Regions from separate parts of the Streptomyces sp. NPDC096339 genome, predicted to be linked through region 2. Evidence: riboswitches for the same ligand, from Rfam matches in the RefSeq annotation. Region 2 holds a riboswitch; each other region holds the start of a gene.
What was found. Region 2 has a riboswitch for thiamine pyrophosphate ahead of ACIQ5Y_RS19820 (thiamine ABC transporter substrate binding subunit). Riboswitches for the same ligand answer to the same signal wherever they lie in the genome.
Positions count from the first base shown of each region.

Region 1: it holds a riboswitch for thiamine pyrophosphate, as region 2 does, so the genes downstream of both, thiO (glycine oxidase ThiO) here and ACIQ5Y_RS19820 (thiamine ABC transporter substrate binding subunit) in region 2, are expected to answer to the same signal.
Region 3: it holds a riboswitch for thiamine pyrophosphate, as region 2 does, so the genes downstream of both, thiC (phosphomethylpyrimidine synthase ThiC) here and ACIQ5Y_RS19820 (thiamine ABC transporter substrate binding subunit) in region 2, are expected to answer to the same signal.

Region 1 covers NZ_JBIWFI010000030.1:32,297-40,061, reverse strand. The annotation lists gene thiE (thiamine phosphate synthase) at 1-249, opposite strand, end outside; gene ACIQ5Y_RS29565 (Rv2175c family DNA-binding protein) at 378-743, opposite strand; gene ACIQ5Y_RS29560 (NAD(P)/FAD-dependent oxidoreductase) at 973-2,199, opposite strand; TPP riboswitch at 2,281-2,392, shown strand; gene thiO (glycine oxidase ThiO) at 2,390-3,577, shown strand; gene thiS (sulfur carrier protein ThiS) at 3,574-3,774, shown strand; gene ACIQ5Y_RS29545 (thiazole synthase) at 3,781-4,575, shown strand; gene ACIQ5Y_RS29540 (hypothetical protein) at 5,324-5,602, shown strand; gene ACIQ5Y_RS29535 (hypothetical protein) at 5,691-6,284, shown strand; gene pknB (Stk1 family PASTA domain-containing Ser/Thr kinase) at 6,811-7,765, shown strand, end outside.
Region 2 covers NZ_JBIWFI010000014.1:73,998-81,762, reverse strand. The annotation lists gene ACIQ5Y_RS19835 (cytochrome P450) at 1-1,057, shown strand, start outside; gene ACIQ5Y_RS19830 (ABC transporter ATP-binding protein) at 1,076-2,128, opposite strand; gene ACIQ5Y_RS19825 (ABC transporter permease) at 2,128-3,744, opposite strand; gene ACIQ5Y_RS19820 (thiamine ABC transporter substrate binding subunit) at 3,858-4,958, opposite strand; TPP riboswitch at 5,043-5,152, opposite strand; gene rlmN (23S rRNA (adenine(2503)-C(2))-methyltransferase RlmN) at 5,211-6,323, opposite strand; gene ACIQ5Y_RS19810 (phosphatidate cytidylyltransferase) at 6,566-7,642, opposite strand; gene frr (ribosome recycling factor) at 7,642-7,765, opposite strand, start outside.
Region 3 covers NZ_JBIWFI010000002.1:484,987-492,751, forward strand. The annotation lists gene ACIQ5Y_RS05615 (DUF5326 family protein) at 55-282, shown strand; gene ACIQ5Y_RS05620 (IclR family transcriptional regulator) at 563-1,309, shown strand; gene ACIQ5Y_RS05625 (SsgA family sporulation/cell division regulator) at 1,407-1,856, shown strand; gene ACIQ5Y_RS05630 (YibE/F family protein) at 2,135-3,376, opposite strand; TPP riboswitch at 3,633-3,778, shown strand; gene thiC (phosphomethylpyrimidine synthase ThiC) at 3,773-5,563, shown strand; gene ACIQ5Y_RS05640 (restriction endonuclease) at 5,687-6,190, opposite strand; gene ACIQ5Y_RS05645 (glycosyltransferase) at 6,287-7,399, opposite strand; gene ACIQ5Y_RS05650 (hypothetical protein) at 7,756-7,765, shown strand, end outside.

The sequences.
Region 1 (7,765 bases), on a different contig from region 2:
GACGTCGGAGCCGATGGCGTGGGCGACGTCGGCTCGGTCGTTCACGGCGAGGAGCTTGCCGTGACGGCGGGCGGCGTCGGCGAACACCCGGAGGTGCTCGAGCTCCTCTCCGGCCTCCATGCCCTTGTCCCGGAGCTGGACGATGTCCACGCCTCCGGCGAGCACGGCGTCCAGGAACTCGGGGAGGTCACCCTGCTTCTTCCGGGCGTCCGTGCACAGGTAGAGCCGGGCGTCGGACAGCTGCTGCATGGGTGTACCCCCCGTGATGGAGCGCGGTGTACGGGCGCGGGGCCCGCACACCGCGGTGGTTCAGATGGATCGGATGGATCTGCCGAATCGGTCGGATGGGCCGGATGGGCCGGATCGGCTGAATCGGCTCAGAGGGCGAGCGCCTGAGCCCGGCGCTTGACCTCCGTGCCGCGATTCTCGCTCAGCGCCTGCGCGGGGGTGCCGGGCAGGGTCGGATCCGGGGTGAACATCCACTCCAGGATCTCCTCGTCGGAGAAGCCGTCGTCGCGGAGCACCGTCAGCAGGCCGACCAGGCCCTTGACGACCTTGTCGCCGTCGATGAAGGGCGCGGGCACCTGGAGGGAGCGGTTCTCGCCGCGGCGCACGGCGACCAGCTGACCTTCCTTGACCATCTGGCGGACCCGGGTCACCTCGATGTCGAGCATCTCCGCGATGTCGGGGAGGTACAGCCAGGAGGGGACAAGGGCATCGATCTTTGCGTCAATCTCGGTCACACCCCAAGCCTGCCATCTCGGCTCCGCCGCCGGTACCTGACCCACCCCGTCCGGGTACCCAGGGCCCGACCCGGGCCCCGCGCCTCAAACGCCGGCGGGGCTGGATTTCCCAGCCCGTCCGGCGTTTGAGGACCGGGGTCCGGGGCGGAGCCCCCGGAAACGGAGAAAGGGCGGGGCGGGGAGCGGCTCCGCGCTGCGACCCCCACCCCCCGCCCGGCCGGTCACACGGCTAGGCGGTGGCCGACTTCAGCGCAACCCCGGGGTCGGAGACCTTCGCGGGATCCACCGGCACCCCCGTCTCGATCAGCCGCCGCCCCTGCGCAAGATCCCGCGGCCTCCCCACCGCGAGCACCGCGACCAGCGCCCCGCCCCGCAGCCAGCACACCGACCACGCCGCCCCGGCCGGGTCACCGCGCCACAGCAGCTCGTCCGCCCCGCCGTGGTGCCCGGCGTACTGCACGAAGCGCCCGAACTGCTCCGACCAGAAGTACGGGACCGGGTCGTACACCTCACCCGTCTCACCGCCACCCGCCAGGATGTTCGCCGCGACCGCCCTCGGCCCCTGCAGCGCGTTGTCCCAGTGGTGCACCAGCAGCCGCGCCCCGTAGCGCCCCGAGGGGAACGACGCGCAATCGCCGACCGCGTAGACCCCCGGCAGGGAGGTACGCAGGTACTCGTCGGCCGTGACCGACCCGTCCGCCCCGAGTTCCACCCCGGTCCCGGCCAGCCACCCGGTGGCGGGGCGCGCCCCGATGCCCACCACGACCGCCCCGGCCGGCAGCTCACGGCCGTCGGCCAGCAGCACCCGGCCCGCCTCGACCCCGGCGACCCTCGCCCCGGTGACCAGTTCGGCGCCGGCCTCCGCGTACCAGCGCCCCATCGGCGCGGCGACCTCCTCGGGCAGCGCGCCCGCCAGCACCCGGTCGGCGGCCTCGACCACCGTCACCGCGCAGCCCGCCTCCCGGGCCGCGGTGGCGAACTCGGCGCCGATCCAGCCCGCCCCGACGACCACGACCGAGGAGGCCTCGGCCAGGACCGGCCGCAGCCGGGCCGCGTCGTCGAGGGTGCGCAGCAGGTGCACGCCCGGGACGCCGTCGGTACCCGGCAGGGTCAGCGGCTCGGCTCCGGTGGCCAGCACGAGGACCTCGTACGGGACCGGTCCCGCCTCGGTGTCCAGTTCCCGTTCGGCGGCACGCAGCCCCGTGACCTCGGTGCCGAGCCTGAGCTCGATGCCGAGCCCCTCGAAGTCCACGTCGAAGGCGGAGTCCTCGGCCTTGCCGAGCAGGACCGCCTTGGAGAGCGGGGGCCGGTCGTAGGGCTGGTGCGGTTCGGCGCCCAGCAGGGTCACGGGGCCGGTGTAACCCTGCTCCCGCAGGGCCACCGCGGTCTGCACACCGGCCATTCCGGCGCCGACGATCACGACGCCGCTCTGATTCTTCTCCGTCTGATCACTCACCCGGACACCCTAATCATCTGACGATCCGTCAGGAATAGGTGCCGCCTTACCCGCCGTCGACGGCCGGGTTAGTCTGGCCACTGTACCTATCGCGGGAGTCCGGCGCACCGGGCTGAGAGGGAGGCTGGACGGCCTCCGACCGTACGAACCTGATCCGGGTCATGCCGGCGAAGGGAGGGGCTGGACGCCCATGCATTCATCTCGGAACCGAACAGGACCCGAAACGGGATCCGACGTCCTCGTCATCGGCGGCGGCATCATCGGCCTGGTCACCGCCTGGCGGGCCGCCGAGCGCGGCCTGCGCACCGTGCTCGCCGACCCGGCCCCCGGCGGCGGCGCCGCCCAGGTCGCGGCCGGCATGCTCGCCCCCGTCACCGAACTGCACTACGGCGAGGAGTCCCTGCTGGGCCTCGGCCTCGCCTCCGCCGAGCGCTATCCGCAGTTCGCCGCCGAGCTCGCCGAAGCCTCCGGCGGCATGGACATCGGCTACCGCGCCTGCGGCACCCTCGCCGTCGCCCTCGACTCCGACGACCGCCTCCACCTGCGGGAACTCCACGCCCTGCAGCGCCGCTGCGGCCTGGAGTCCGAGTGGCTCACCGGCCGCGAGTGCCGCCGCCTGGAGCCCATGCTGGCCCCCGGGGTCCGCGGCGGCCTGCGCGTGGACGGCGACCACCAGGTCGACCCGCGCCGGCTCGCGGCCGCCCTGCTGGCAGCCTGCGAGCGGGCCGGGGTGATCATCCACCGGGCGAACGCGGAACGGCTCGTGGTCACCGCCGACCGCGCGGCCGGCGCCGTGCTCGACGACGGTACGGAGCTGCGCGCGGACCAGGTGGTCTTGGCCGCGGGCTCGCTCAGCTGCAAGCTGCCCGGCGTACCGCCGGAGGCGGCCGTACCCGTCCGGCCGGTCAAGGGCCAGGTCCTGCGGCTCTCCGTACCGCCGGCGTACGCGCCGTTCCTCTCCCGGACCGTTCGGGCCGTCGTACGCGGCAGCCACGTCTACCTGGTGCCGCGCGAGAACGGGGAACTCGTCCTCGGCGCCACCAGCGAGGAACTCGGCTGGGACACCACCGTCACCGCCGGAGGGGTCTACGAACTCCTCCGCGACGCCCACGAGCTCGTGCCCGGCATCACCGAACTCCCCCTGGTCGAGATCAAGGCAGGCCTGCGCCCCGGCTCCCCCGACAACGCCCCGCTGCTCGGCCCCACCGAGCTGCCGGGCCTGCACCTGGCCACCGGCCACTACCGCAACGGCGTCCTGCTCACCCCCCTCACCGGCGACGTACTCGCGGGGCTGCTGACCACCGGTGAACTCCCGCCGATCGCCCGCCCCTTCTCCCCCCGCCGGTTCTCCGCCGCACGTCAGGAGTCCTTCGCATGACCATCTCCGTCAACGGCGAGCCGCGCGAGATCGCGGCCGGCACCACGCTCGACTCGGTGGTCGCAACCCTGACCACCGCCCCCTCCGGCGTCGCCGCCGCCCTCAACGAGACCGTCGTCCCGCGCGGCCAGTGGCCAGCCACCGCGCTGGGCGACGGGGACCGCGTCGAGATCCTGACCGCGGTCCAGGGAGGCTGACGCACCATGGCAGACGACCTCTTCACCCTCGGCGACCGGACCTTCTCCTCCCGCCTGATCATGGGCACGGGCGGGGCCCCGAGCCTGGACGTCCTGGAGCGCGCCCTGGTCGCGTCCGGCACCGAACTCACCACGGTCGCGATGCGCCGCCTCGACCCGACGGTCCAGGGCTCCGTCCTCTCCGTCCTCTCGAAGCTCGACATCGCGGTCCTCCCCAACACCGCGGGCTGCTTCACGGCGGGCGAGGCCGTCCTGACGGCTCGCCTCGCACGGGAAGCGCTGGGCACCGACTGGATCAAGCTGGAGGTCGTCGCGGACGAGCGAACCCTCCTCCCGGACGGCATCGAGCTCCTCGACGCGGCCGAGATCCTGGTCGACGAGGGCTTCACCGTCCTCCCGTACACCAACGACGACCCGGTGCTGGCCCGCAAGCTGGAGGACGTGGGCTGCGCGGCGATCATGCCGCTCGGCTCCCCGATCGGCTCCGGCATGGGCATCCGCAACCCGCACAACTTCGAGCTGATCACCGAACGGGCGGGAGTCCCGGTCATCCTCGACGCCGGGGCCGGCACGGCCTCGGACGTGGCCCTCGCGATGGAACTCGGCTGCGCGGCGGTCATGCTCGCCTCGGCGGTGACGCGTGCGCAGGAGCCGGTCTTGATGGCGGCCGCCATGCGGGACGCCGTCTCGGCGGGCCGCCTCGCCCACCGCGCGGGCCGCATCCCCCAACGCCGCTTCGCGGAAGCCTCGTCCCCCACGGAGGGGCGGGCCGCCCTGGACCCGGAGCGGCCGGCGTTCTGAGGGGGTGGGGGCGGGGGGTACGGGTCCACGCTCGTGCGGGACTTCACCCCCCTCGACCCCCACGCCGGCGCGGCGGCTGCCCACCCGCCCATTCGGGTGCGGGTGGGGTGGGGCGGTGCCCCGCCCGGTCGGAGGTGAAAAGGGTTGGGGGTTTCCCGTCAGTCCCATCGTCCTTCCGCGTCGGGCCGGCCTGTCAAGGGCGCTCCTCCTTCGTCGTCGCGTCGCTGCGCGATCGCCTTCGGCGACCCTTGACAGGCCGTCCCGCCACGGAAAGACAAGGACTGCCGGGAACCCCCCAAAGGAACGGGCCGGGCCAGAGATTCCAACACGGGCCGACCGGAATGCCCGACCCGGTCGAGGTGGGGCAGACCCCTCCTCGGGCTTACCTAGTCCACCGGGCAGACGGCCACACCCCCCGAAACCGCCACCACAAGAGCCTGAGCGGGAGGAAGGGCGCGTCAAATCGCTACGCGCTCCTCGACGACGGCGTCTGCGACCCGTCAGGGGCTGGTCACGCCCCAGATCGCTACGCGCTCCTCATTCCTCGGCGTCCGGCCGCCGTCGGGGGCTTACGTATGCCCTGGTCAGAGAACCACCTACTGGCCATCGCGATGTGTCAAGTCACGAAAAGCAGGGGCATGACGCGATGCCCTTACTCGGGCTTTATTGAGGCTTGGGTCACGCAGATCAGGTGACCATCCGCATCGTCGAGGAAACCTTTTCCCTACCCTGCCAGAGGTGAATTCTCATGACCGCATTCCGTAAACAGCGTCTCGCCATTCTTACGGCCTCTACCGCGCTGGCCGCAGCGGGCGCATTGCTCCCGGTCAACGCATTCGCAGCGCCGGCGCACGCCAACACCACGACCGCAACGGCATCGAGTCACGGCGATCGCGACTGGGGCTGGGGCTACTGCTACCGCCATCACCGGCACCAAGGCTGGGATTGGGACTGGGGCTGGGTTTGGGGCTCAGGCTGGGGCTACTGCCACAACGGCCATCACCACAAGCACCACCACTACAGGTAAGGCAATCGGTTCAATTCACGGTCCGGACCGGGTGGTAAATCCATCCGGTCCGGACCGTCCGGCGATCAAGATCCGATAGGCTCTTCGGATGAGCGACAAAGCCGGAGCGTGGAACCGCCTCGCCCTCCTCTTGCCTCCCGCAGATGCCCACGAAGTCCAGGTCTGCTGGGACATCGGCGAACAAGAGGCAGGGCTGGATCTGCTGATAGGGGCCCTCCTCAAACACCAAGTGGCCCTCGGCGAGACCGACCGGGCAGAGATCTCCGTGATGACGGAGACGTGGGGGATTCGGGAATCCGTTGCCTCCCGCCTCCTGGACTGCCCTGGTGATGGTCTGCCAGCCGCCCTGGAGCTGGTCGAGGGACCCGACACTGCCCCTCTGAGCAGCCCATCGTTGATCGACACGCAGCTGGCCGCCTTCCTCGTGATCCCTTGGATCCGGTGCACGGCCTCCGGTCGGCTTCTGATCCGTGCGCACACCGAAGAGCCCTGGGGCGATCTCTCCTACCTTCCGGAGCACTACGCCGTCCTGGCCTCCGAACAGGGGCCGTCCCTCCAGCTCTTCGATTCGTTCGGCGCCTGGGAAGCACTCCAGGAACTCGTTCGGCGACCAGCCCCGGACGGCGGCCGGACGCCGAGGAATGAGGAGCGCGTAGCGATCTGGGGCGTGACCAGCCCCTGACGGGTCGCAGACGCCGTCATCGAGGAGCGCGTAGCGATTTGGGGCGCCCTTCCTCCCGCTCAGGCTCTTGTGGTGGGGGTTTCGGGGAGGGTGGCCGTCTGCCCGGCCTGGCCGGTGGACTCGGAGGGCCGAGGAGGGGTCTGCCCCACCTCGACCGGGTCGGGCATTGCTGTCGGCCCGTGTTGGAATCTCTGGCCCGGCCCGTTCCTTTGGGGGGTTCCCGGCGGTCCTTTGTCTTTCCGTGGCGGGACGGTCTGTCAAGGGTCGCCGAAGGCGATCGCGCAGCGACGCGACGACGAAGGAGGAGCGCCCTTGACAGGCCGGCCCGACGCGGAAGGACGATGGGACTGACGGGAAACCCCCAACCCTCACTCGCTCCCGACCGGCCGAGGCACCGCCAACACACGCCCCGACCAGCCGATCCCCTCCGCCCCGCCCGCGCTCCCGGCCCCCGCCCACGTCACAGCTGCGCTGCAAGAACGACCGCCCCCGTCGGGGCGCGTCCGCCCGCCAATAGAATCGGCGGGTGGATACGACCCTGGATGACCCCCTCGTCGGGCGCGTGCTCGACGGCCGCTACCGCGTAGACGCCCGCATCGCGGCCGGTGGCATGGCAACGGTCTACCGGGCCGTCGACACCCGGCTCGACCGCGTGCTCGCGCTGAAGGTGATGCACCCTGCCCTCGCCGCCGACGCGGGCTTCGTCGACCGGTTCATCCGGGAGGCCAAGTCCGTGGCGCGGCTCGCGCACCCCAACGTGGTCGCCGTGTTCGACCAGGGCACGGACGGGCCGTACGTGTTCCTGGCCATGGAGTACGTGTCCGGCTGCACCCTGCGCGACGTGCTCCGCGAGCGCGGTGCGCTGCGGCCTCGGGCCGCCCTCGACATCCTCGAACCCGTCCTCGCCGCCCTCGGCGCGGCCCACCGGGCCGGGTTCGTGCACCGTGACATGAAGCCCGAGAACGTCCTGATCGGCGACGACGGCCGGGTCAAGGTGGCCGACTTCGGGCTGGTCCGGTCCGTGGACTCCGTCACCAACACCACCGGCTCCGTCCTCGGCACCGTCTCCTACCTGGCCCCCGAGCAGATCGAGAGCGGTGTCGCCGACACCCGCGTGGACGTCTACGCCTGCGGCGTCGTGCTGTACGAGATGCTGACCGGGTCCAAGCCGCACACCGGCGGTACCCCCGCCCAGGTGCTGTACCAGCACCTCCACGAGGACGTGCCGCCTCCCTCGGCCGCCGTCCCCGGGCTCGCCGTCGGGCTCGACGAGCTCGTCGCCCAGGCCACCGCGCGCAATCCCGACCTGCGACCGCACGACGCCGCCGCGCTGCTCGGCCTCGTCCTCGAGGCCCGTGCGCAGCTCGGCGACGCCGAGCTGGACGCCGTGCCGCCGCAGGCGCGGGCCGAGGAACGGTCGTCCGCCGAGGACCGCACCGGCGTGATCCCGCGCCCGGTGTCCGCGCAGCCGCCCGTGCACC
Region 2 (7,765 bases):
CGACCCCCTCGGCGAGGAGGACGGCGAGGGCGACGGGACGGCGGCCCTGCCCCCGTCCTTCCTGAAGCTGGACCCGCCCGACCACGACCGGCTGCGCCGGATGACGAACCGCCCCTTCGGGCCTCCGCATTCGCCGCACCGGGTCCACGACATGCGCGGCGAGCTGGGCACCATCGTCACCGGTCTGATCGACTCGATCGCGGAGAACGGCAACGCGGAACGGATCGACCTGGTGGAGGAGTTCTCGTACCCCTTCCCGGTCACCGTGATCTGCCGGCTGCTGGGCGTGCCGAGCGAGGACGAGGCACGTTTCCACGTCTGGGCCGACACGCTCGCCGCGAGTCTGGACCCCGATCCGGACGCCGATCCCAACGAACGCGCCAAGAAGACGCAGGACTCCCGCATGGAGCTCGGCATGTACCTGGCCGGGCTGATCGAGGAGCGGAAGAAGAACCCGGGTGACGACATGCTGTCCCAGCTGGCCACCGCGGACGGGCCGGACGGCGCGATGAGCACGATGGAAGAGCTCAGCACTGCGGCGCTGCTGCTGATCGCCGGGCACGAGACCACCGTCAACCTGATCACGAACGGCATGCTCACCCTGCTGCGCCATCCGGAGGTCCTGGACCGGCTGCGCGCCGAGCCGAAGCTGTCCGTCCCGATCGTGGAGGAGCTGCTGCGCTACGAGCCCCCGGTGCAGCTGCTGCCGCAGCGCACCCCGCTGGCCGACATCGAGATGCAGGGGGTGACCATCCCCAAGGGCTCCTCGCTCTGGCTGATCCTGGCCTCCGGGAACCGAGACCCCCGGCGGTTCAAGGACCCGGACCGCTTCGACCCGGACCGCCCCGACGTCCAGCACCTGGGCCTGGGCAGCGGCATCCACAGCTGCTTCGGGGCGCCGCTGGCCCGGCTGGAGGGCGCGCTGGCACTCAGCGAACTGGCCCGCAGGCTGGAGAACCCGAGGTTGCTGGAGGACCCGCCCCCATACCGTCAGAACGCGGTCCTGCGCGGCCCGCGCCACCTGCCGATCGCGGTGGACGGCATCCGGGCGGCCTGAGGCAGACCCCGGCGGGCCCTACTCCGCGGGCCCGCCCCCGACCGAGGTGGCCGGCAGGACGACCACCTCGGTCGGCGTGAACGTCACCGCCACCCGGTCGCCCACCGCGGGCGCCGCCGCCGGCCCGCACTCGGCCTCCAGCACCGGTCCCGCCTCGGGCCTCAGCCGCAGTGCGACGTGGGTGCCCCGGAAGGTGCGGGACACCACCTCGCAGCCCAGCCCGGCCGCGCACAGCACGACCCCGGCCGGGCGGATCAGCAGCCTGTGCTCCCCGTCCGGGGTGCCCGCCGGAACGGGGACCTTGCCCCACGGGGTGACGGCCGCGCCGCCCGAGACCGCGGCCGGAACCACGTTCTCGAAGCCGAGGAACCGTGCCACGAACTCCGAGGCCGGCTGCTGCCAGACCTCCAGTGGAGTCCCGACCTGTGCGATCCGCCCGTCCCGCATCACCACCACCCGGTCGGCCAGCGCGAACGCCTCGCCCTGGTCGTGCGTGACGGCCAGCACGGTAGTCCCCAGCCGGGAGAACAGCCCCCGCAGCTCCACCACGAGCCGCTCCCGCAGCCCCCGGTCGAGCTGCCCCAGCGGCTCGTCCAGCATGAGCAGCCGCGGCGAGGGCGCCAGCGCCCGGGCCAGCGCGACGCGCTGCTGTTCGCCGCCCGACAGCGAGGCCACCGCCCGGCCCTGGGCTCCGGGGAGCCCGACCAGCTCCAGCAGCTCGGTGACCCGGGATGCGTACGAACCGCGGCCGCCCGAGGAGCCCCGCATGCGCAGACCGAACGCGACGTTCCCGCCGACGTCCCGGTGCGGGAAGAGCTGGTGGTCCTGGAACATCAGGCCCACGCCCCGGCGGTGCACCGGCACCCCGGCCTGGTCCGCGCCGCCGAGCAGCACCCGGCCCGCGGACACCGGCTGGAGCCCTGCGACGACCCGCAGCAGGGTGGACTTCCCGCTTCCGCTCGGCCCCAGCACGCACACCGTCTCGTGCTCGGCGACCTTCAGGTCCACGGAGTCCACGACCGCGCGCTCACCGAAGCGGACCGACACCCCTTCCAGCTGAAGCAGTGTCATCAGAACTCTCCGGAGGTCTTGTCGGGGCGCAGCCGCTCCAGCACCAGCAGGGACACCGCGCACACCAGCATCAGAATCGTGCTCAGGGCCATCGCCTGCCCGTAGTTCAGCTCACCGGCCCGCCCCAGCAGCCGTGCCACGGCAACCGGCAGCGTCGGATGGTCCGGCCGCGCGATGAACACGGTCGCCCCGAACTCCCCCAGCGAGACCGCGAAGGCGAACCCGGCCGCGATCAGCAGAGCCCTGCGCACCAGCGGCAGGTCCACCTCCCGCCACGCCCGCAGGGGCGACGCGCCGAGCACCGCGGCCGCCTCCCGGAGCCGCCCGTCGACGGCGCGCAGCACGGGCAGCATCGTCCGTACGACGAACGGCACGCCGACGAGGGCCTGCGCGAGCGGTACCAGGATCCACGAGGTCCGCAGGTCCAGCGGCGGCTCGTCCAGGGTGATGAGGAAACCGAAGCCCACCGTCACGGCGGACACCCCGAGCGGGACCATCAGCAGCGCGTCGAAGCCGCGTACGAAGCGACCTCCGCGCCGGGTCAGCGCCGCGGCCGCGAGCCCCCCGATGGCCAGGGCGATCGCGGTGGCGGCGAGGGCGTACTGGAGGGAGTTCCAGATCGCCTCCAGCGGCGCCACCAGGAACGTCCCGCCACCGGCGCCCACGTCCTGGAGTGCCCGGTAGAAGCCGAACCCGTATCCGCCGGGCGCGTCGAAGGAGCGTTCCACCAGCACCGCGAGCGGCGCCACGATCAGCAGCGCCACCGTCAGCAGCACCCCGCCGAGCAGGGACCGCTGCGCCCAGCCGCGCGGCCGGTGCGCGGTCCGGGCCGGATCGACCAGCCGCAGCGCGGTCTCCCGCTTGCGCACGGTCCAGGCATGGATGCCGAGGATCGCGGCGAGCGCGGCGAACTGCACCATGGTCAGCACGGCGGCCGTGGACAGGTCCAGGAGCTGCGCCGTCTGCCGGTAGACCTCCACCTCCAGCGTGGAGTACGAGGGCCCGCCGAGGATCAGCACGACGCCGAAGGAGCTGAAGGTGAACAGGAACACCATCAGCGCGGCGGCGGCCACCGCGGGGGCCAGCGCCGGCAGCGTCACCCGCCGCCAAGCGGCGAACCGCCCGGCACCGAGCACCCTGGCGGCCTCCTCCTGGCGCGGGTCCAGCTGGGCCCAGAGCCCGCCGACGGTGCGTACGACGACCGCGTAGTTGAAGAAGACGTGCGCGAGGAGGATCGCCCAGACCGTGGTGTCGAGGCGGACCCCCACCAGCTCGTCCAGCAGCCCGCCCCGGCCGACCAGCGCGAGGAAGGCGGTGCCGACGACCACGGTGGGCAGCACGAACGGAATGGTCACCAGGGCCCGCAGCAGCTGCTTGCCGGGGAACTCGAAGCGCGCGAAGACGTAGGCCGCCGGGAGTGCGATCACCAGGGTGAGCGCGGTGGAGGCGAGGGCCTGCCACGTGGTGAACCAGAGCACGCCGGCGATGTCGGGCCGGGTGATCACCTCGGCGATCCGGCCGAACTGCCAGCCGGTGTCGGTCTTGAGGCCGCGCCCGAGGATCGCGGCGACGGGGTAGGCGAAGAACAGCCCGAAGAAGGCCAGGGGTACGACCATCAGCGCGAGCCGCACCGCCGTGGCCCGGCCGGACTCGCGGACGGGCCGCCTCACGGACCCGGCCGGGACCGGCGCGGCGCCTTCCGGCGCCGCGACCGCTCCCTCGGTACCGCTTACTTCACGACGAGCGCGGTCCATGCCGAGACCCACTGCTCACGGTTCTTGGCGATGGTCTCCGGGGCCACGTTCTCGGGCTTCTCGACCACCACGCCGTGCTTGGTGAACAGCTCCGGCAGGGAGGCGTCCTTCGTCACGGGGTTCACGAACATCTGGAGCGGCATGTCCTCCTGGAACTTCTTGCTGATCAGGAAGTCCACGAGCGCCTTGCCGCCCTCGGTGTTCTTCGCGCCCTTCAGCAGGCCCGCGAACTCGACCTGGCGGAAGCAGGTGCCGGTGGCGACGCCCGTCGGGGCCTCGGCCGGCTGCGGCTCGCCGTACAGCACCTCGACCGGCGGGCTCGTGGCGTAGGAGACGACCAGCGGGCGGTCGCCCTTGGCCTTCTTGCCGCCCGCGGAGCCGGAGAAGCGCTCGTTGTAGGCCTGCTCCCAGCCGTCGACGACCTCGACGCCGTTGGCCTTCAGCTTGCTCCAGTAGTCCTTCCAACCGTCCTCGCCGTACTTGCCGACGGAGGCGAGCAGGAAGCCGAGGCCGGGCGACGAGGTCGCGGCGTTCTCGGTGACCAGCAGGTTCTTGTACTCCGGCTTGACCAGGTCGTCCAGGGTCTGCGGCGGGGCGATCTTCTTGTCGGCGAAGTAGGCCTTGTCGTAGTTGACGCAGATGTCGCCGGAGTCGATCGGGGTGACCCGGTGCTGCTTGTCGAGCACGTACTCGGGCTTCACGTCGGCCAGGCCCTTGGCCTCGTACGGGGTGAAGATGCCGTTGTCGAGGGCGCGCGAGAGCAGGGTGTTGTCCACACCGAAGAAGACGTCGCCGCGCGGGGAGCCCTTGGTGAGGATCTCCTGGTTCAGCGCCGCGCCCGCGTCCCCGGACTTCAGCACCTTGACCGTGTAGCCGCTCTGCTGCTCGAACTCCTTGAGGACCGCCTCGGTCACGTTGAAGGAGTCGTGGGTGACGAGCGTGACGGTCTTGGACTTCGGGCTCTCGGTGCCGCCCGCGCTCTTGTCCTTGGCGTCGCCGCCGCCGCAGGCACTGAGCGTGGTGACGCCCAGCGCGGCCGCGAGCGCGGCGCCCGCGATCTTCTTGGTGGTGCTCACTGGTGATTCCTCCTGGGATGACCAGGAGAAGACGCGGCCCTGCCCGGCGCTCTGTGGGAGCGGACGCCGGGCAGGGCGCAACAGCTTGAGTGGTGACCGAACTTCCTACCCCGAATGACCGGGGCGAGGTTCAGAGGGTCTGCGGATGACGGATACCGCACTCTCAGCGCTGTGGCGCTCCCCTGTCGGAATATGAAATTGGTTCGGCCACAGGGTACCCCGTGGCCGAACATGATCGATCAGGACCGGAATCTAGCGCTCCGAGGCGGCGAGCTGGCCGCACGCGCCGTCGATCTCCTGGCCGCGGGTGTCCCGTACGGTCACCGGCACGCCGTGGCGGGCGATCGCGTCGACGAAGGCCCTCTCGTCCTCGGGCCGCGAGGCGGTCCACTTGGAGCCGGGCGTCGGGTTCAGCGGGATCAGGTTGACGTGGACGCGCTTGCCCTTGAGCAGGCGGCCCAGGAGGTCGCCGCGCCAGGCCTGGTCGTTGATGTCGCGGATCAGCGCGTACTCGATCGAGACGCGGCGGCCGGACTTCTCGGCGTACTCCCAGGCGGCGTCGAGGACCTCGCGGACCTTCCAGCGGGTGTTCACCGGGACCAGGGTGTCGCGCAGCTCGTCGTCGGGCGCGTGCAGCGAGACGGCGAGGCGGCACTTGAAGCCCTCGTCGGCGAAGCGCAGCATGGCCGGGACCAGGCCGACGGTGGAGACGGTGATCCCGCGCTGGGACAGGCCCAGACCGTCGGGCTCGGGGTCGGTGAGACGTCGGATGGCACCGACGACGCGGTTGTAGTTCGCGAGGGGCTCGCCCATGCCCATGAAGACGATGTTCGACAGCCGGGCCGGGCCGCCCGGGACCTCGCCGTCGCGCAGGGCGCGCATGCCGTCGACGATCTGGTGCACGATCTCGGCGGTGGACAGGTTGCGGTCCAGACCGGCCTGGCCGGTGGCGCAGAACGGGCAGTTCATGCCGCAGCCGGCCTGCGAGGAGATGCACATGGTGACCCGGTCGGGGTAGCGCATCAGCACGGACTCGACGAGCGTGCCGTCATGCAGCTTCCACAGGGTCTTGCGGGTGGTGTCGTCGTCGCAGGAGATGTGCCGGACGACGTTCATCAGCTCGGGCAGCAGCTCCTGCTGGAGCTTCTCGCGGGAGGCGGCCGGGATGTCGGTCCACTCGGCGGGGTCGTGCGCGTACCGGGCGAAGTAGTGCTGGGAGAGCTGCTTGGCCCGGAAGGGCTTCTCACCGATGGCGGCGACCGCCTCGCGGCGCTCGGCGGGGGTCATGTCGGCGAGGTGCCGCGGAGGCTTCTTGGCTCCACGGGGCGCGACGAAGGTGAGCTCTCCCGGAACGGGGCGGGCCATGATCGGATACTCCTCGATGGGGCGAGGTCCGGGCGCGCGACTCCGCCGGTGCGGAGCGGACCGCGGCTCGACAGGAGCCGGGAGACCTCTCACGGGCCGTCCCCGCAGACGCGGAACGGCAAAGGCGCGCCACTCGCGAGTGACGCGCCTTTTAGGATAACCCGCTCCGCGGGGGCCGACCGAGGTCGGCAGCGTCCGCGGTCGGCCGGAGACGGCCGAGGCCTTCGGTTGCGGCCCGGATTTCAGCCGGTGCCCACGAACGCCGCCAGCAGCAGCCACACCACCGGGGCCGTCGGCAGCAGGGAGTCGAGGCGGTCCATGATCCCGCCGTGCCCCGGGAGCAGGGTGCCCATGTCCTTGATGCCGAGGTCCCGCTTGATCATCGACTCGCCCAGGTCGCCCAGCGTGGCGCTGACCGCGACCGCGAGGCCCAGCAGCAGGCCCTGCCACCAGGCACCGCCGTCGATCAGGAACTCCATGCACAGGGCGCCCGCCGCCATGGCGAAGGCCACCGCGCCGAAGAGCCCCTCGCGGGTCTTGCCGGGGCTGATGCGCGGCGCGAGCTTCGTCTTGCCGAAGCGCCAGCCCACCGCGTAGGCCCCGGTGTCGCTGACCACGGTCAGTACGAGGAAGGTCACCACGCGCTGCGGTCCGTCGTCGGCGGTCAGCAGCATCGTGACGAAGGTGGCGAGGAACGGCACGTAGAACGCCGCGAAGACACCCGCGGTGACGTCCTTGAGGTAGTCCTCGGGCGGCTCGGTCATCCGCCATACGAGCACCGCGAGGGCGGTGAGGGCCATCGCGACCCAGGCCCCCTCGGCACCGCGGACGTATCCGGCGATGACCATGGCCGCGCCGCCCACCGCGAGCGGGACGAGAGGGGCCTTGATGCCCTTCTTCTCCTGCAGCCGGGAGGTGAGCTCCCACAGACCCACGACGACCGCGACGACGACGACGCCGACGAAGACCGCCTTGACGATGAACAGCGAAGCGAAGATCACCGCGCCGAGGCCGACGCCGACCCCTATGGCGGCGCGCAGGTCCCGCCCCGCGCGCTTCTTCTGCGGCGGGGGCGAGGGGTTCTGCGGTGCCTGCGAAGGCGGGGGCGGGGGGCTGGGCATGGGCTCCTGCGGCGGCGTCTCGTCGCGGAAGAGGGGGCCGCCGTCCGCGGCGGCCCCCCGATCGCGTGCTTCCCGGTCGTCGAAGTCACGGCCGGCGGCATCGGGCACGATGGGCATGGGCCGAGTGTGCGGGCCCACCTGCGCATCGTATGCGGGACCCGCCGGAACCGGCTCCGGCTGCCAGGAAGAGTCGTTCATCAGACTTCGAGGAGCTCGGCTTCCTTGTGCTTGAGGAGCTCGTCCACCTGCGCGACGTACTTCGCGGTGGTGTCGTCGAGCTCCTTCTCCGCGCGGCGCACCTCGTCCTCGCCGGCTTCCTTG
Region 3 (7,765 bases), on a different contig from region 2:
TCGAGAGCAGGAAGTCACGGATGAGGACGAGAACGAGGAAGAGGTCGAGGAGACATGAACGGGATCCGGGAGACGTTCGCGGGTATGCCCTGGTGGGTCAAGTGGGTCGCTGTTCCGCTGCTGGTGCTGTTCGTCTTCGGCGGTGTGATCACCAGCTTCCTGGGCTTCCTGATCGGGCTCGTCTTCAAGGTGCTGCTCTTCGCGGCCCTCGTCGGGGGTCTGGTCTTCGTCGTGAAGAAGGTCGGGCGGAGCGGTTCGAAGTCCTCGTCCACCGAGTGGTAGAAGTTGCGGACGAGTTGGTTCCGCGATTGCGCCAGGTGAGGGAACGTGAGGCCGTAAACCGCTCACAGGCCCGGAATCGGCGGATAGAGTGGCAATCTGTGCCGTTCCCTGGGCACCGAAAGCCGGCGATTCCGCTCTGACCTGCGGTTCTGTCAAGTAGCCGCTGAGTACGACTCCAGGAACGATGGCACGTGCGGGGGCGGCCCCCGCCGGGCGGGCCTCCCCGAAGGCCCGCCGCCACGCCTGGGGGTGAGCTTTGTCTTCGGTTCACAATGCCGGTGTGCCGACTCTCATCGGTTCGGTGCAGAGGGCGCTGAGGCTGCTCGAAGCAGTGGGGTCCCATAGCGAGGGAGCCCCGGCGAAACAGCTGGCGCGCGAAGCCGGGCTCCCGCTTCCCACTGCGTACCACCTGCTGCGCACCCTGACGCACGAGGGCTATCTGCGCAGAGAGAACGGAGTGTTCGTGCTGGGCGACGCCGCCGGGCGGCTAGCCGGTGGCGGACTTCAGCAGAAACGTCGCAGCATGATCCTCGACTCCCTCGCGCACTTCCGCGACGCGGTCGGGGCCCCCGTCTACTTCGCGGTCTACCGCGAGGGCGAGATCGAGGTCGTGGGCGTCTCGGACACCCCGGCCAACCCGGCCTGCGAGGAGTGGGCCGACTTCCGGGAGACCGGCCACGCGCACGCCATCGGGCAGTGCCTGCTCGGTCAGCTCGACGAAGAGGCCCGCCAGGACCACTACGACCGCCACCCGGTCGAGGCCATCACCGCTTATACCGTGAGGGATCTGCGCTCCCTGGAGAACAGGATCGGCGCCCTCGGACGAATGCAGCCAGTAACCGAGCGCCAGGAATATGCCCTCGGCACGGTCTGCGCCGCGATCCCCATCACCGCGGGCGATACCGCTGCGACCATGGCGATTTCTCTGCCTCTGCACCAGCAAGACCGATTGCTTTATGCAGTCGATCGGCTACGGAGTGAAGTAGGCGCGCTGTTGAGCACCCTCTCGTTCTCTATCAGTATCTGAAAACTCACTCCTTGTGATCTGCTAGCGCTTCCACCACTCTTGTCAAGAGGGCCTTGGGGGATCATTCCTGGCCACTTCCACTACAGCGGGGTAGGCAATGCGCGAGTCGGTACAGGCAGAGGTCATGATGAGCTTCCTCGTTTCCGAGGAACTCTCGTTCCGGATTCCGGTGGAACTCCGGTACGACGCTCGTGACCCCTACGCAGTCCGCCTGACCTTCCACCTTCCCGGAGACGCGCCCGTGACCTGGGCGTTCGGCCGGGAGCTTCTCCTCGACGGCATCAACAAGCCGTGCGGTGACGGTGATGTGCGCATCGCCCCCACCGATCCCGAGGAACTGTCCGATGTCCACATCCGGCTCCAGGTGGGCGGCGACCGGGCCCTCTTCCGTGCCAGCGCGGCTCCGCTCGTCGCGTTCCTCGACCGGACCGACCGGCTCGTTCCCCTCGGCCAGGAGCGGAACCTGGGTGATTTCGAGGAGAACCTCGACGAGGCGCTCGGCAAGATCCTCGCCGAGTCGAAGCAGAACGAGCAGAACGCGGGCTGACGCCCTTGCGCGCCAGCGCGCGCAATACGAGCAGCACAGAGGCAGCACCGGCAATACGGGCTATGCCTGCACCACCTGAAACACCGGCCACACCTGAAACACAGGAAAATGCCGGCGTCCGCTGACCGACGGACGACACCGGCCGACCACGAGGAACGGATCGGTGTGCCGACGCTCCGAGCGCCACGGCCCATCGGCTTTCACGGGCGCCGCCGCACGCGATCCGACCACCCGCGTCCGCCCGATGCCCTCCGTTCCCGTTCCTCGGGAACCACCTTTCACCGCTTGCGCCGCCGGCCCCGGCCGCCACGGACCGGCCCCGAGGCCGGCGAGGCGGCCGGGGACCCCGGCCGGTCGGCCGAAACGACCAGCGCGGCCAGTGCGGTGGTCACCGGGACCGAGGCCACGAGCCCGATCGATCCCACGAGGGTCCGTACGATCTCCTCCGCGACCAGCTCGCTGTTGGCCACGGATCCCATGCTGCTGTTCGCGATCGAGAACAACAGCAGAAGCGGCAGGGCGGCGCCCGCGTAGGCCAGTACGAGCGTGTTGACCACCGACGCGATGTGGTCGCGGCCGATCCGGATCGCCGCCCGGTAGAGCCCGCGCGGGCCCATCGACGGGTCGGCCTGATGGAGTTCCCAGACCGCCGAGGTCTGGGTGACCGTCACGTCGTCGAGCACGCCCAGGGATCCGATGATCACACCCGCGAGCAGCAAACCGCTCATGTCGATCTGCGGGTAGAGCCCGTGGATCAGCCCGGTGTTGTCATCGGTGTTGCCGGTGAGGAAGGCCCAGTCGATGAACACCGAGCCCAGCAGCCCGATCAGCAGCAGCGAGACCAGCGTGCCGAGTACGGCGACCGAGGTGCGGGCCGTCAGTCCGTGGCACATGTACAGGGCGATCAGCATGATGGCGCTCGCCCCGATGACCGCGACGAGCAGCGGATTCGATCCCTGGAGGATGGCCGGCAGGATGAAGAGGGTCAGCACGCCGAAGCTGACGGCCAACGCGATCAGGGCGAACACCCCGCGCATCCGCCCGACGGCCACGACCGCGAGGGCGAAGATGCCGGCCAGCAGCGCCATCGGGAACTTGCGGTTGACGTCGATCACGGAGTACTGGAGGTCGCGCGGGGCGTCCGGAGCGTAGGCCACGACCACCTCCTGGCCCTTCTCCAACTGCCGCGGCGCACCGGGCTGGACGACCTCCACGAAGGTGCGCCCCTTCTCCGGACCCGTGCCGACCTCGACCGTGGCGCGTCTGCACTCCCCCGTCTGCGCGGCCTGGGCCTCGCGCCCCTCGGGGGTGGACGCATCGCCCGTCGGAGGCACCTGCGAGGCGTTCACGGATTTGCAGTCGACACGCTCCAGCGAGACGACCGTGGCCTGCTGGGTCTGCCGGTCGAAACCGACCCCCGTGCGCTCGTGGGCGGGGGCTCCGCCCGGCCAGAGCACCGCCATGCCGATGAAAACGGCGGCGGCGAAGGGGATCAGTACGGCGGCGATGACCCTGCGCAAGTGCTTCGAGCCCGGGGCCGCCGGGCCGTGGCCATGACCATGACCATGGCCGTGTCCGTCGTGGCCATGACCGTGTCCGTGGCCGGGCGCATGACCGGAGGCATGCCCCGGACCAGTGCGCCCGTGGCCGGTGTGGTCATGGGGCTCGGTGGGCTTCGTGGGGGGGTGCGGCGAAGACGTCACCGGCAGATCATCGCAAGAGATGAGGGGGGCCCACTGTTCAGCACGCCATGGATGGCGCTAGCGTGGGGGCTACTTTGCACAACGCGGGAGCTCGGAGCACCGGGCTGAGAGGGCGCTGATCACCGTACGCACATCACAGATGTGTACGGGAAGAGGCTGCGTCGACCGCCGAACCTGTTACCGGGTAATGCCGGCGTAGGGAGATCAGGTCTCATGACCATTCAGGACGACGCACGCACGCCTGCCGTCAGCCAGGACAACGACGGCCAGACCGAGCGCCAGCCCGGCTGGCACAAGGGATACCTGGCGGGCTCCCGCCCCGACATCCGGGTGCCGGTCCGCCAGGTCCACCTCACCAACGGCAAGGACGTGACGCTCTACGACACGTCCGGTCCGTACACCGACCCCCAGATCGAGACCGACGTCCGCCGCGGCCTGCCCCCGCTGCGCGAGAACTGGATCATCGGTCGCGGCGACACCGAGGAGTACGCGGGCCGCCCCGTGCGCCCCGAGGACGACGGCATCAAGCACACCTCGCCGCGCGGTGGCCTCAAGAACCTCGACGCGGTCTTCCCGGGCCGCCCGCGCCAGCCCCGCCGGGGCCGCGGAGGCGCCGCCGTCACGCAGCTCGCGTACGCCCGCCGGGGCGAGATCACCCCGGAGATGGAGTACGTCGCGATCCGCGAGAACGTCTCCCCCGAGGTCGTGCGCGAGGAGATCGCCGCAGGTCGCGCGGTGCTTCCGGCCAACGTGAACCACCCCGAGATCGAGCCGATGATCATCGGCAAGCGGTTCCTGGTCAAGGTCAACGCCAACATCGGCAACTCCGCCGTCACCTCCTCCATCGAGGAGGAGGTCGACAAGATGACCTGGGCGACCAAGTGGGGCGCCGACACGGTCATGGACCTCTCCACGGGCCGCAACATCCACACCACCCGCGAGTGGGTCCTGCGCAACTCTCCCGTGCCGATCGGCACCGTGCCGCTCTACCAGGCGCTGGAGAAGGTCGACGGCCGTGCCGAGGACCTGACCTGGGAGATCTACAAGGACACGGTCATCGAGCAGGCCGAGCAGGGCGTCGACTACATGACGGTCCACGCCGGCGTGCTGCTCCCGTACGTCCCGCTGACCGCCCGCCGCAAGACCGGCATCGTCTCCCGCGGCGGCTCGATCATGGCCGCGTGGTGCCTGGCGCACCACAAGGAGAACTTCCTCTACACGAACTTCGAGGAGCTCTGCGAGATCCTCGCGACGTACGACGTCACGTACTCGCTGGGCGACGGCCTGCGCCCCGGTTCCATCGCGGACGCCAACGACGCGGCGCAGTTCGCGGAGCTGAAGACGCTGGGCGAGCTGAACACGATCGCCAAGCGGCACAACGTCCAGACCATGATCGAGGGCCCGGGCCACGTCCCGATGCACAAGATCAAGGAGAACATCGACCTCCAGCAGGAGATCTGCGAGGAGGCGCCGTTCTACACGCTCGGCCCGCTGACCACGGACGTCGCGCCCGCGTACGACCACATCACCTCGGGCATCGGCGCCGCGATGATCGCCTGGTGGGGCACCGCGATGCTCTGCTACGTGACGCCCAAGGAGCACCTGGGCCTGCCCAACCGCGACGACGTGAAGACCGGCGTCATCACGTACAAGATCGCCGCGCACGCCGCCGACCTGGCCAAGGGCCACCCGGGCGCCCAGGAGTGGGACGACGCCCTGTCGGACGCGCGGTTCGAGTTCCGCTGGGAGGACCAGTTCAACCTGGCCCTCGACCCGGACACGGCCCGCGAGTTCCACGACGAGACCCTCCCGGCCGAGCCGGCCAAGACCGCGCACTTCTGCTCCATGTGCGGTCCGAAGTTCTGCTCGATGAAGATCTCGCAGGACATCCGCCGTGAGCACGGCGGTGACCTGAAGGCCGATGAGATCGAGGCGGGCATGGCGGAGAAGTCCGCCGAGTTCGCGGCCTCGGGCAACCGCGTGTACCTGCCGCTGGCGGACTGACGCATCTGAACGGACCCGGCCCGCGACCTCATGGGGGGAGTCGCGGGCCGGTGTCGTTACCGCTGTGTGCCAGGTGCTCTCAGGCCGGCGGTTCCAGCGTGTGTCCGCGCCTCTGGTCCCGTATCAGAACCCGGCCAGCCTGCGGAGCTCCGGTCCGAACCCGCTGATCTCGAAGACGGTCGGCCTCCTTTTCAGAGCCTCCCGCAGATCCTGGCTCACCGCGCTCACCGCTTCACGGCTCACCCGGCATCGAAGCCACTCGACCTTGCGCGTGTGCGTCGCCTCCGGGTCGATGTCGAGCCGATGCTCGTATCGCCCGCGGACTTGCCCGATGGAGTAGCTCGTACCGCGTGCGTGGGACATGACGACCATGTCTCCGACCTGCATGCCATCGATGAACGTCCACAACTGACGCGCCCAACCACGGGCCCTTCCGACGTGGCTTTCGCCGACCTCGGCCCGTATCTCCTCGGGCCGGGCGCGCAGCTCCGCTTCCATCGCAGAGGGGGACCGGCAGCTCCCGAGGTCCCCCACCCATGATGCGTTGAACGCGACGATGCCCTGCTCCAGCATGAGTTCCGCCCGCTTGCCACCCTCACCGGCCCGCACCATCCACGCAGTCTGCATGACGATCCTTTCGTAACCTCGGGTAACACCGTTCTCGCGCCTGCCGAGGGTACTAAGAGGTCGTTGTTCGTCCGGGAGCTGTGCGCCGCGGCGCGGTCAGGCGGGGACCTGGGTGGCCAGGCCGAGCTTGCGGCGGGCGAATTCGAGGTTCGCGAGGACCCGGTCGTGCTCGGTCAGGGGCAGCTTCCCCTCCTCAAGGAGACGTTGGCAGCACTCCAGTGACTCCTGGTACTCGCCCACCCAGTAGGAGGCCACCGCGAGTTCGTCGAGCGCGCGCCATTCGTGCCAGGCGAACTCGACGAACAGGATGTCGTCCGGGGCCGGGATCCGTACCGCCTGCCGCGCGAACGTGTAGGCGAGGGGCCAGCGGCTTTCGAGGCGGCAGAGGCGGGCGAGCTCGCCGAGGGCTTCGGCGCGGGAGGGGCGGCTCTCGTACGCGCGCAGGAACCGGTCCATCACCTCGGCGCCCGGCCGCTTGAGGCCGGCCGCGAGCCGCGCGGCGTAGAGCCGGCCGCAGTAGGTCTCCTCGGCCCAGCCGCCCATGGCCACCCGGTGGTCGTAGGCGGCCAGGGACTTCTCCGGCTCTCCCGCGTCGCGCCAGCTCTGGGCCAGGTAGAAGGCGTACCGGGTGTTGTCGGGTTCCTTCGCGAGGCCTTCGGTGAGGACTTCGGCGTCGCGCAGGTACTTCGCCCGCTGGCCGCCTTCCCGTAGCCGGGCCCCGCCGCCGACGGAGAGGATGTTGAAGCCCTCGATCACCTCGCGGCCGTAGTCGGTGCCGCATTCGATGTACTCGTGGAGCACGCCCACGTATCGCCAGGGCAGCCGGGTGGCCACCAGGGCCGGCCGCCAGTGGACGATCGGGCCGTCGTGCAGCGCGACCTGGTACGCGTCGAGCGTCAGGTCCGGCATGCGGAACCCGGGCTCGATCTGCATCTCGTCGTCGCCGTCGATGAAGAGGAGGTAGTCGGCGGCGGTGCGGGCGAGCTCGATCGCCTCGGTGCGGCTTCCGTCGAAACCCTTCCACGGGCGCTCGTACAGAGTGCCGGGCAGGTCGCCGAAGCAGTCCCGGATGACGTCCTGGGTACCGTCCGTGGAGCCCGTGTCGACGATCACCCAGGTGTCGATCAGTGGGCGCACCGACTCCAGGCACTTCCGGATCGTCGGTGCCTCGTTCTTGACGATCATGTTCAGACAGATGGTCGGCTTCACCGCAAACACCCTCTCGTCGGCCGGGTCGCGGGCGACGTTAGGGATTCCGCCCGCCGAGGGGGTGGCGGCACGCCGGTGGCGATATCACGGGATGGTCGCTTTCGCATCCGTTCGTGGGGGTCTGGTAGGCCGATCTGTTGATGTGCGGCACGAAATGCTCAAGATGTCCCGGTTCATACCCGTAACTTCCCAGGGAAGATCGAACTCGCGGCCGGGGCATCACCCGTTCCGGCGCGCATTTCCGTTCCGAAGGAGCGCTGCACATGAGTCGTGAGCACCGGACCAAGTCGCCGCTTGGTCCCGTCCCCCGCAGTCGGGCTTGGATGGCTGGGGGTGCGCTGGCCTCACTCTCCCTCGTGCTCGTCA